3 regions of the Pigmentiphaga sp. MLSB6-MA01 genome follow, and region 2 is predicted to be linked to each of the others. Evidence: predicted binding sites of a transcription regulator. Region 2 holds the regulator's gene; each other region holds the start of a gene.

Evidence for each region. The regulator LexA, encoded in region 2, represses DNA repair genes until DNA is damaged. The targets are predictions, from matches to a motif close to ACTGTATNNNNATACAGT.
Region 1: a site for LexA is predicted at 1,285-1,302, ahead of imuA (translesion DNA synthesis-associated protein ImuA). Genes of this name have one in related genera too.
Region 3: a site for LexA is predicted at 1,784-1,801, ahead of AC1Q6E_RS25090 (PA0069 family radical SAM protein). Genes of this name have one in related genera too.

What each region holds. Positions count from the first base shown of each region.
Region 1 is NZ_JBXAFV010000011.1:119,248-122,519, forward strand. It holds gene AC1Q6E_RS18515 (pyridoxal phosphate-dependent aminotransferase) at 1-1,156, opposite strand, end outside; gene imuA (translesion DNA synthesis-associated protein ImuA) at 1,329-2,081, shown strand; gene AC1Q6E_RS18525 (Y-family DNA polymerase) at 2,011-3,272, shown strand, end outside.
Region 2 is NZ_JBXAFV010000002.1:72,234-75,505, reverse strand. It holds gene rlmB (23S rRNA (guanosine(2251)-2'-O)-methyltransferase RlmB) at 1-533, shown strand, start outside; gene AC1Q6E_RS03640 (hypothetical protein) at 556-1,416, opposite strand; gene lexA (transcriptional repressor LexA) at 1,438-2,088, opposite strand; gene AC1Q6E_RS03630 (asparaginase) at 2,262-3,239, shown strand.
Region 3 is NZ_JBXAFV010000018.1:124,191-127,462, forward strand. It holds gene AC1Q6E_RS25080 (GntR family transcriptional regulator) at 103-822, shown strand; gene AC1Q6E_RS25085 (alpha/beta hydrolase) at 825-1,691, opposite strand; gene AC1Q6E_RS25090 (PA0069 family radical SAM protein) at 1,806-2,942, shown strand; gene AC1Q6E_RS25095 (TM2 domain-containing protein) at 2,985-3,272, opposite strand, start outside.

The DNA of each region.
Region 1 (3,272 bases), on a different contig from region 2:
CCTCGTGCGGCAGGAACACGATGCGGAAGTGGTCCGGGTGCGGCCAGTTGAACCCCGTACCCTGCACCAGCATCACACGCGTGGCCTCCAGCAGTTGCAGGAAGAACTCGCGGTCGTCCTCGATGGGATAGACCTCGGGGTCCAGCCGGGGGAACATGTAGAGCGCGGCCTGCGGCTTGACGCAGGTCACGCCCGGGATGGCGGTGATCAGTTCGTAGGCCAGGTCGCGCTGCTGGCGCAGCCGGCCGCCGGCGGCGACCAGGTCGTTGATGCTCTGGTAGCCGCCCAGCGCGGTCTGGATCGCCCACTGGCCCGGCACGTTGGCGCACAGCCGCATGTTGGCGAGCATGTTCAAGCCGTCGATGTAGTCGCGGGCGGCGCGCTTGTCGCCCGAGACCACCAGCCAGCCCGCGCGGTAGCCGCAGGCGCGGTAGCTCTTGGACAGCGAATTGAAGGTCAGCGTCAGCACGTCGGTGGACAGGCTCGCCAGCGCGGTGTGGCGGGCGTCGTCGTACAGCACCTTGTCGTAGACCTCGTCGGCCAGGATGACCAGGCCGTGCTCGCGCGCGATGGCGATGATTTCCCGCAGCACGTGATCGGGGTAGATCACGCCGGTCGGGTTGTTCGGATTGATGACCACGATCCCCTTGGTGCGCGGGGTGATCTTGGCCCGGATGTCGTCCAGGTCGGGAATCCAGCCGTTGGCCTCGTCGCACAGATAGTGCACGGGCGTGCCGCCCGACAGGCTCGCGACCGCCGTCCACAGCGGATAGTCGGGCGTGGGCAGCAGCAGCTCGTCGCCGTCGTCGAGCAGCGCGTTGGTGGCCATCGCGATCAGGTCGGACGCGCCATTGCCCAGGTAGATGTCTTCCAGCGTCACCCCCTGCACGCCCTGCGCCTGGGTGTAGTGCATGACCGCCTTGCGCGCGGCGAAGATCCCCTTGCTGTCCGAGTAGCCCGCCGAGTTGGGCAGGTTGCGGATCATGTCCAGCTGGATTTCCTCGGGCGCATCGAAACCGAACACGGCCAGGTTGCCGATGTTGAGCTTGATGAGCTTCTGGCCTTCGTCCTCCATCTGCTTGGCGCGGTCCATGATGGGGCCGCGGATGTCGTACAGGACGTGAGCCAGTTTGTTCGATTTGCTGATGGGTTTCATGCACGGTCTTCCGTAGAGTGGGGCAGCAGCGCTCCCAAGCCAAGATACTAGAACATAGAACACGAAATGCCCAAAAGGCGGGATGGACGCGCCGGCGTTGCGATGACTTTCCACGGCTTGACTCAACAACTGTATATTTATACAGTACTCTGCCATAAGCCGATCCTGTCCCATGTCTTCTGCCGGAATCTCCACGCCGCGCGCCAGCACCGCGATCCATCCCCTCCTGTGGCGGGGATCGCAGCTCGCCCGCAACAGCCGTCCCGGCCTGGACACCGGCCATGTCGGGCTTTCCCGCCAGTTGCCCGACGGCGGATGGCCGCTGGGCAGCCTGACCGAATTGCTGCTGCCGCGGCCGGGCATAGGCGAAATCCGCCTGCTGCTGCCGGCGCTGCGGCGCTTGCCCGTCCAGCGCAGCATCGTCCTGCTCCACCCGCCCCAGCAGCCGTCCATCCAGGCCTGGCAGGCCCAAGGCATTCCCAGCCGGCAGTTGCTGTGGATCGCCCCGGCGCAGGCGGCCGATGGCCTGTGGGCCGCCGAACAAATCCTCAAGCAGGGGCATTGCGCGGCCCTGCTCTACTGGCCTTCCCGTCCGCCCGCGACCGCCCTGCGCAGGCTGCACCTGGCTGCCCAGGCCGGCGACACCGCCTTCTTCGCCTTCCGCCATGCCGAGGCCGCCCATGCGGCATCGCCCGCGCCGCTGCGCCTGCTGTTGCACCCCGCCGGCGATCAACTCCGCGTGGACATCCTCAAGCGCCGTGGCCCCGTCCACGACACGAGCCTGCTGGTGCCGCTCGCGCCGCCGCGCGCGACGGCGGCCGCGGATTCGATGCCCGCCTTTTCCGAGTCTTCCCATGCGCCTGTGGATCAGCGTCTACCTGACGCACCCCAGCCTCGACGCACTGAGCCTGTCCTGGCCGGATGACGCGGCCGGCCCGCTGGTGGTCCTCGAACGCGAGGCGGTCGTGGCCGTGACGCCCGCGGCCGCGCAGTTGGGCGTGCGGCCGGGCATGCGCAAGAAAGGCGCGGGCGCCCTCGCCCCGCATGCCGTGTTCATCCAGCGGGATGCCGGGCGGGAGCGGCAACTGCTCGATGCCACCGCGCTGGCCATGCTGCAATACACGCCGGAAGTCGCGCCGGGTCCCGACACCAGCGTCCTGCTCGACGTCGGCGCCAGCCTGCGCGCCTTCGGCGGCCCCCTGGCGCTGTGCCGGCGCGTCCGGCGCACGCTGGAACAACTGGGCTGCCGGGCCCGCGTCGGCATGGCGCCGACCGCCCATGGCGCCTGGCTGCTCGCGGCACGGGCCACGCCTGGTCCGCGCCGCGTGCTGCGGCAGGACCGGCTGCTGCGCCGGATGGCCGGGCTGCCCTGCCTGCTGCTGCCGCCGGCGCGGCCGCACCGGGCCTGGCTCGACGGCATCGGGTGCCGGACCCTCGCCGCCCTGATGCGCCTGCCGCGCGCCGGCCTGCAGCGGCGCTGCGGCCACGCCCTGCCCCACATGCTCGACCAGGCCTGTGGCCAGGCGCCCGAATTGTTCGACTGGATCCGCGCGCCGCTCCAGTTCTCCGCCCGCCTCGAACCGATCGCCCGCCTCGAACACACCGCCGCCGTGCTGATCGTGGCCCGGCGCCTCGTCCAGCAGCTCGCGGGATGGCTCGGCGCCACGCATACGGCGGCCAGCGCCATCGTCCTCCTGCTGGAGCACGAACGCGGCCGCCATGCCCGGCCGCCCACCCGGCTCATCGTGGCCCTGGCCCAGCCCGGCTGGCAGGCCGATCATCTGCTGCGCCTGCTCAAGGAACATCTCGAACGCCTGACGCTGGAGGCGCCGGCCATCGCCGTGGCCCTGCATGCCGACCAGCTCGTCTCCCGCGCCGCGCCCTCCGAGGCCTTGTTCACCGACCCCGGCGGCACCCCGGCCGACCACGACCGCCTGCTGGAACTGCTGACGGCGCGGCTGGGCGCGGATCGCGTGCTGGCCGCCCGGCCCCGCGCCGACCACCGGCCCGAAACCGCCAACCACTGGCAGCCGGCCTTGCCCCCGTCCCGCGCCGCGCCGCAGGACAGCGCCCCCGACGCCGAACGCCCCCTGTGGCTGCTCGCGCATCCCATCGC
Region 2 (3,272 bases):
GCCACCAGGGTGTGGTCGCGCTGGCGGAGTCGCTGGAATTGGCGATGGACGTCGACGAAGTGCTGGACGACGCAGAAGGACCGGCCTTCCTGTTGGTGCTGGACGGCGTCACGGATCCTCACAACCTGGGCGCCTGCCTGAGAACCGCGGATGGAGCTGGCGTGCATGCCGTGATCGCACCCCGCGACCGTGCGGTGGGCCTGAACACGACGGTTCAACGCGTGGCCTGCGGTGCCGCCGATACCGTTCCCTACCTGACCGTGACCAATCTGGCACGGACCCTGCGCACGCTGAAAGAGCGTGGCGTCTGGGTGGTCGGCACCGATGACGAAGCCACCGAAACCATGCACGACGTGGATGCCCGGCAGTCGATTGCCTGGGTCATGGGAGCGGAAGGCGAGGGCATGCGTCGCCTGACGCGTGAAACTTGCGACCAGTTGGTCCGCATTCCCATGAAGGGGTCGGTCGAAAGCCTGAATGTCAGTGTGGCTTCCGCCGTATGCCTGTATGAAACGGTAAGGCAGCGCGGTTGAGCGCTACCCCGTCGGCAGAGACTCAGGCGTTCCAGCCTCGGGAAAACAACAAGGCCAGGGCCGCCGGATAGCCGCTACGGCTACTGCCGGCACCGCGACGCTGCTTGAAGGGCCAGGGGCTGCGACTTGAAGGGGCCGGCTTGGTGTGCGGAGCATGATGCCCCACGCGGGGCGCGGCCGGCCGCGGGGTGGAGGTGTTCTCGGCCTCGGTGTCAGGCAAGCCCGCATCTTCGGTGGCCCGCGTATTCGACGCCGACACCGCCAACCCCGCCATTCGCTTGAATCCCGCGCGTGCCGCATGCTGGCTGATATCCAGCGTGACCGCGCCTTCGCTGTTTTCGACCGTGGGCGCGATGCGCTGGAGCCGGATCTGGCCGGGCTGGCTCATGTCCGCCAGCAGCCGCAACTGGGAAGCCGAGGTCGTGGCGGGCGTGCTGCAGGTGTGGAACAGGAAGGCGGGGCATGCCGACAGCTTCGCGGCCATGTACAGCCGGCGGACCGTGCTTTCGGATTGCGCGGCGGCCTGGTCGGAGGGCAGGATGGCGACGAACGCGGCGAATTCGCCTGCCCGGACGGCGGTTTCCAATTGTTCCAGGCCATCCAGGGGATGGTCGGTACGAACGAGCTTGACGCACTCCAGCGCGACGTCGTGCTGGATCAGTGCCGGGGCGTAGGACAGGTAGGGCGGTACCAGCAGGGCCACGGTGCGGCCGGCCTTGGTAAGCCGGCTAAGCAGTGGGCCGAGCAGGTTCAATTCGCCATGCCCGACGCGCGGGACCAGGATTTCCGTCAATGCGCCGACGGGCCATCCGGCCAGGGGCAGGGCGGCGTCGAGCGCGGGAAATCCGCTGGAAAGACTGGAGCTGGGCGTGCTGTGTTTCATGATGGTCGTCCGTCTAGGTCTTCAATGCACCAGGCCGGCCCGGATCAGGCCGACCGCGATGCCCTCGAGCGCGAAATCGTCGCGCTCGCGATCGACTTCGATGGGTTGGAAGTCGGGGTTGGCCGGCAGCAGGCTCAGGCCGGTTTCGGTGTAGCGCAGTTCCTTGACGGTGACGTCGTCGCCCAGGCGGGCCACGATGATTTGCCCGTCCCGGGCCTGGTTGGCTTTCTTGACGGCGAGCAGGTCGCCGTCGAGGATGCCGGCGTCGCGCATGCTGTTGCCGCGCACCTTGAGCAGGTAGTCGGGCCGCTGCGAGAACAATGCCTGGTCGACACCGATTTCCTTGTCGATATGCTCGGTGGCCAGGATGGGGCTGCCGGCGGCGACCCGGCCCACCAGCGGCAGGACCAGTTGCGCCAGCGCGGGATGCGTGAGCTGGAGCGGCGGTTCGGCCATGACGGGATCTTTCAGGCGTATCCCGCGGGACGTGCCCGCGGACAACTCGAGCACGCCCTTGCGCGCCAGCGCCTTCAGGTGTTCCTCGGCCGCGTTGGGCGAGCGAAAGCCCAGCGCCCGGGCGATTTCGGCGCGGGTGGGCGGAAAGCCGGTTTTGACGATGGCCTGGCGAATGAGATCCAGGATCTCTTGTTGGCGTGCGGTCAGCTTGGGCATGTCGGGCTCCGTGGCGGGGCGCCTGCAACCGGGTGGCGGGGGCGCGTATCGGGCTTCTGTGGTTTTATCCAGTAACTGTATTTTTATACAGTATCGACGCCCGGCGCAAGCGGAAAACGCAATTGTCGCGGGAACGCCAATCCGGCCGCGGGTATCATCGGGCTCTCGCCCTCATGTCCAAGCCCGCCATGTCCTTGCCGCGCCTCTGCATCGTCGCCACCGGCGGCACCATCGCCGGAGCCGGCGTCCGTCCCCAGGCCACGATGGCCTACGCCGCCGGCGCGCTGGACGTGGACGAGCTGTGCGCCCGCGTGCCAGGCCTGGACGAGGTGGCCGGGATCCAGGCCGAGCAGTTCGCCGCCATCGACAGCAAGAACGCCACGCCCGCCTTCTGGCAGTCGCTGGCCGCGCGGGTCCAGGCCCTGCTCGATGCCGGCGGGTGCGATGGGGTGGTCGTGACCCATGGCACGGATACGCTCGAAGAAACCGCCTACTACCTTCATCTGGTGCTCAAGACCGACAAGCCGGTGGTCCTGGTGGGGGCGATGCGCCCGGCGACCGCGCTGTCTCCCGACGGTCCGCTGAACCTGCTGGACGCGGTGACGGTGGCGGCCCATCCGCAGGCCGCTGGGCGCGGCGTGCTGGTCGTGCTGAATCACCAGGTCCTGGGCGCGCGCGACGCGGCCAAGACCAACGCCAACCGGCCCGATGCCTTTGCATCGCCCAACGCGGGCGCCATGGGGTGGGTCCAGGACGGCCGGGTCGCGTGGATGGGATGGCCTGGACATGGACATACCCGCGCCACGCCGTTCACGGCCTCCACGCCACTGGCGCCGGTCGAGGTGCTGGCTGGTTATGCCGGCGGTTCGGCGGCGTTGATCCGGGCCGTGGGAGCCACGGGCGCGAAGGGCCTGGTCTGGGCCGGGACCGGCAACGGCTCGGCCAGCGCCGATGCGCAGGAGGCGCTCGACGAACTGGTCCGGGACGGCGTCGTGGTGGTCCGCGCCACCCGCACGGGCAGCGGCTGTGTCGCGGCCTCGGGCGGAATGCCAGGCGCCGGCACGCTGTCGCCCTGGAAGGCGCGCGTATTGCTGATGCTGGCGCTGGGGGCCGGCATGGGCGGCGTCCAGGACGTGTTCGACACGTATTGACATCCCCGGGGCTGGTGTTGCGCCAGGAGCGCC
Region 3 (3,272 bases), on a different contig from region 2:
AAAACCCTGTCCTTCGTGCGTGTCACCGATGAAACGGGCATGCGCTAAAATTTATGAATAACAGCTTTTGTATATATTCAACCGTCGTCGGAGCGGTACCCCATGCGATCAGCCGAAACGCCCGCCAAGGCCCGGACGCCCGTCTCCAAGGCGCCTTCGGAGACCATGTCCGAAAGGGCGTACCAGCACCTGCGCGCCGACGTGATCGCCGGCGCGCTGGCGCCTGGCCAGAAGCTCAGGCTGCAGGCCTTGCAGCAGCGCTACGAACTGGGCATCAGCCCCATACGCGAAGCCCTCATGCAGCTCTCCGGCGAAGGCCTGGTCAGCAACGACGGCCAGCGCGGCTTCAGCGTGTCTCCGCTGTCCAAGGAGGACATGCTCGACCTGATGCATGCGCGCACCTCGGTCGAGACGCTGCTGCTCCAGGACGCGATCGAGCACGGCGACGACGACTGGGGCGCCAGCATCACGGCCGCCTACTACAAGCTGACGCGGGCGCGCCTGCCCCAGGACCCCAACGACCTCGTGGCGGTGGAACTGTGGGAAGCGGCCCACCGAGGATTCCACGCCGCGCTGCTGGCCGCCGCGCGGTCCAAGTGGCTGATGCGCATCGACGAACAATTGATCGATCATTCCGAGCGTTACCGCCGGATCCGCCTGGCCTACACGTCCTCGGCGCAACAGCTCGAGGATGACGTGATGAGCGAACACGCGCAGTTGATGGAGGCCGCCCTGGCCCGCAACGCCGGGCTGGCCAGCGAATTGCTGCGCAGCCACCTGATGCGGACCGCGCAGGTGCTGGGCGAGCGTTTCGCCGAATAGGCCTAGCGGCAGGTCCGCGCCACCAGCGACTCCAGCTGTCCGTACCAGTCGTGGGCCGGATCGGCCAGCATCAGGTGCGTGTCGAAGTGATCGAGGCCCTTCCAGGCGCGCAGGTCGGCGTCGGCGGGCTGGCGCTTCAACAGTTCGTGCATGCGCGTATTGGCGCCGATCACGCGAGCGCTGTCCCGTTCCCCGTAGCTCGAGGCCATCGGAACGAGATTGCCGGCAGTCCAACTGATGGCGCTCATCAGCGCATCCTCGCACTGCTGTTCCAGCAGGGTGGCGTAGACCCGTTCCTCCAGGCTGCCGGGTTCGGGGCAGGGGTGATGCAGGTCCATGACGCCGCTGATGGGCAGGCAGCCACGGATGTCGCCGGGCGGCACGCCCGCCTGTTCCAGCGCCGGTTTGCGCAGGGCCGCCATCGCGGCTGTCCCGCCGCCGGCCGAATGTCCCGACAGGTAAAGATTCCGGCAATCGCCCCCCCACTTGTCCACGGTCCGACGCAGCTCGCCCAGCAGCAGGGCCGCGTCGTCGAAGGCGGCGGGCAGCCGGTGGCGGGGCGCCAGCCGGTAGGTGGGCGCGACCAACACCAGTCCCCGCCGGATGACGGCCTCGGCCATGAAGTGCACGTATTCCTTGTAGCCATTGGTCCAGCCTCCGCCGTGCCAGAACACCAGCACCGGCGCACCGCGCGTGCCATCGGCGGCGAACACGTCGTAGCGGTGCTGCGGATCGGGCCCATAGGCCTGGTCCCGGGCGCGCAGGGAGCCGGCGTCCAGGCCGCGGGCCCATTCCAGCACGATGTCTTCGTAGCGCTGCGCGGCGGAGAAAGGCAGGGGAGGTTGCGGGGGAAGTGTGGCGTGGTCCATGGCTCATTTTTAATTTCTAATTAATTATATAAATTATATATTTTTGAGAAAATATTTTTTGTTGTGTGGAAGATAGCAAGTTGTCCATCGGTGCTGTATGGATATACAGTGCCGATGGTGAACAGCGATGATCTGCCGCAAGACGGCTACCCCCAGGCACCTCCCGTCCCACAGCGCGGGCGCGGCGCCGTGCTCAACGTCAGGCACCGGTTCGAGGGCGACCAGCGCGATGCCGTCGACGACGGCTGGGCCGCGCCGGAAGCAGCGCCGCCCGCGCTCAGGACCGAGGTCGCCGTCGAGCGCGCGCGCAAGATCCTGTCCCGCAACGATTCTCCGGACATCCCCTTCGATCGGGCCATCAATCCCTACCGGGGATGCGAGCACGGCTGCGTCTATTGTTTCGCGCGGCCTACGCACGCCTACCTGGGCTGGTCGCCCGGCCTGGACTTCGAAACCCGGCTGGTCGCCAAGGCCAACGCGGTCGAGGCGCTGAGGGCCGAACTGGGCCGTCCTGGCTATCGGATGGACGTCATCAACATCGGCTCGGCCACCGATGCCTACCAACCCATCGAACGCCAGTGGAAGCTGACGCGAGGCTTGCTGGAGCTATTGCTGGAAACCCGCCACCCCGTATCGCTGGTCACCAAGGGCGGGCTGGTCGCGCGGGATGTCGACCTGCTGGCGAGGCTGGCGGAACTGAATCTGGTCGCTGTCTATGTCTCGGTCGCCACGTTGGACGGGCGCGTGGCCCGCACGCTCGAGCCGCGCGCAGCGGCGCCGAGGCGCCGGCTGGATGCCGTCCGCGAACTGTCCGGCGCCGGCGTGCCGGTGGGTGTCTCGCTCGCCCCCGTCATTCCGTTCATCACCGACGACCGGCTGGAACACGTCCTGGAGGCGGCCAAGGACGCGGGCGCGCGAGCGGCCTTCTACACCATGCTGCGCCTGCCCTGGGAGGTCAAGGACGTCTTCTCGGACTGGCTCGACGCGCATTTTCCCGACCGCAAGGCCAGAGTGCTGCATTGCCTGGAGGACCTGCGCGGCGGCAGGCTCAACGATGCGCGCTTTGGCAGCCGCATGCGCGGCCAGGGCGTCTGGGCCGACCTGATTGCCCAGCGCTTCGCGCGTGCCGCGCGCAAGCTCGGGCTGGCGGACCGGCGCATCGAATTGGAGATGGGGCTGTTCAGGCCGCCGGCCCGCGAGCCCCGGAGCGGGGCGCCCGTCGAAAGCCGCCAGATGCCGCTGTTCGGCTAGTGGCGCGGGCGCGGAGGGTGAACAGGTCCGGGTTGCCGGCCCTCAGGCCGGGATGCCTTCGAACAGGCTCTGGAACAGCAGCACGATGCCTAGCATCAGGATGGCCGTACCCACGGCCAGCGTGATGCCGGCCACCAGTACCGGTCCCCAGCCGGTGTTCGATTGCCGTGCCTGGCCCGGGTTGTACCTGGCATCGAACCGGGCATCGGAGGTCAGGCACAGGACGATGGCCTCGATGAAGCCCGCTACGGCCGGAATGAGGAACAAGAAGAAGGCGGGATGGAAATACCACGTTTCGCTGCGCAGCGCCGTGCCTATCATGATCAGCGA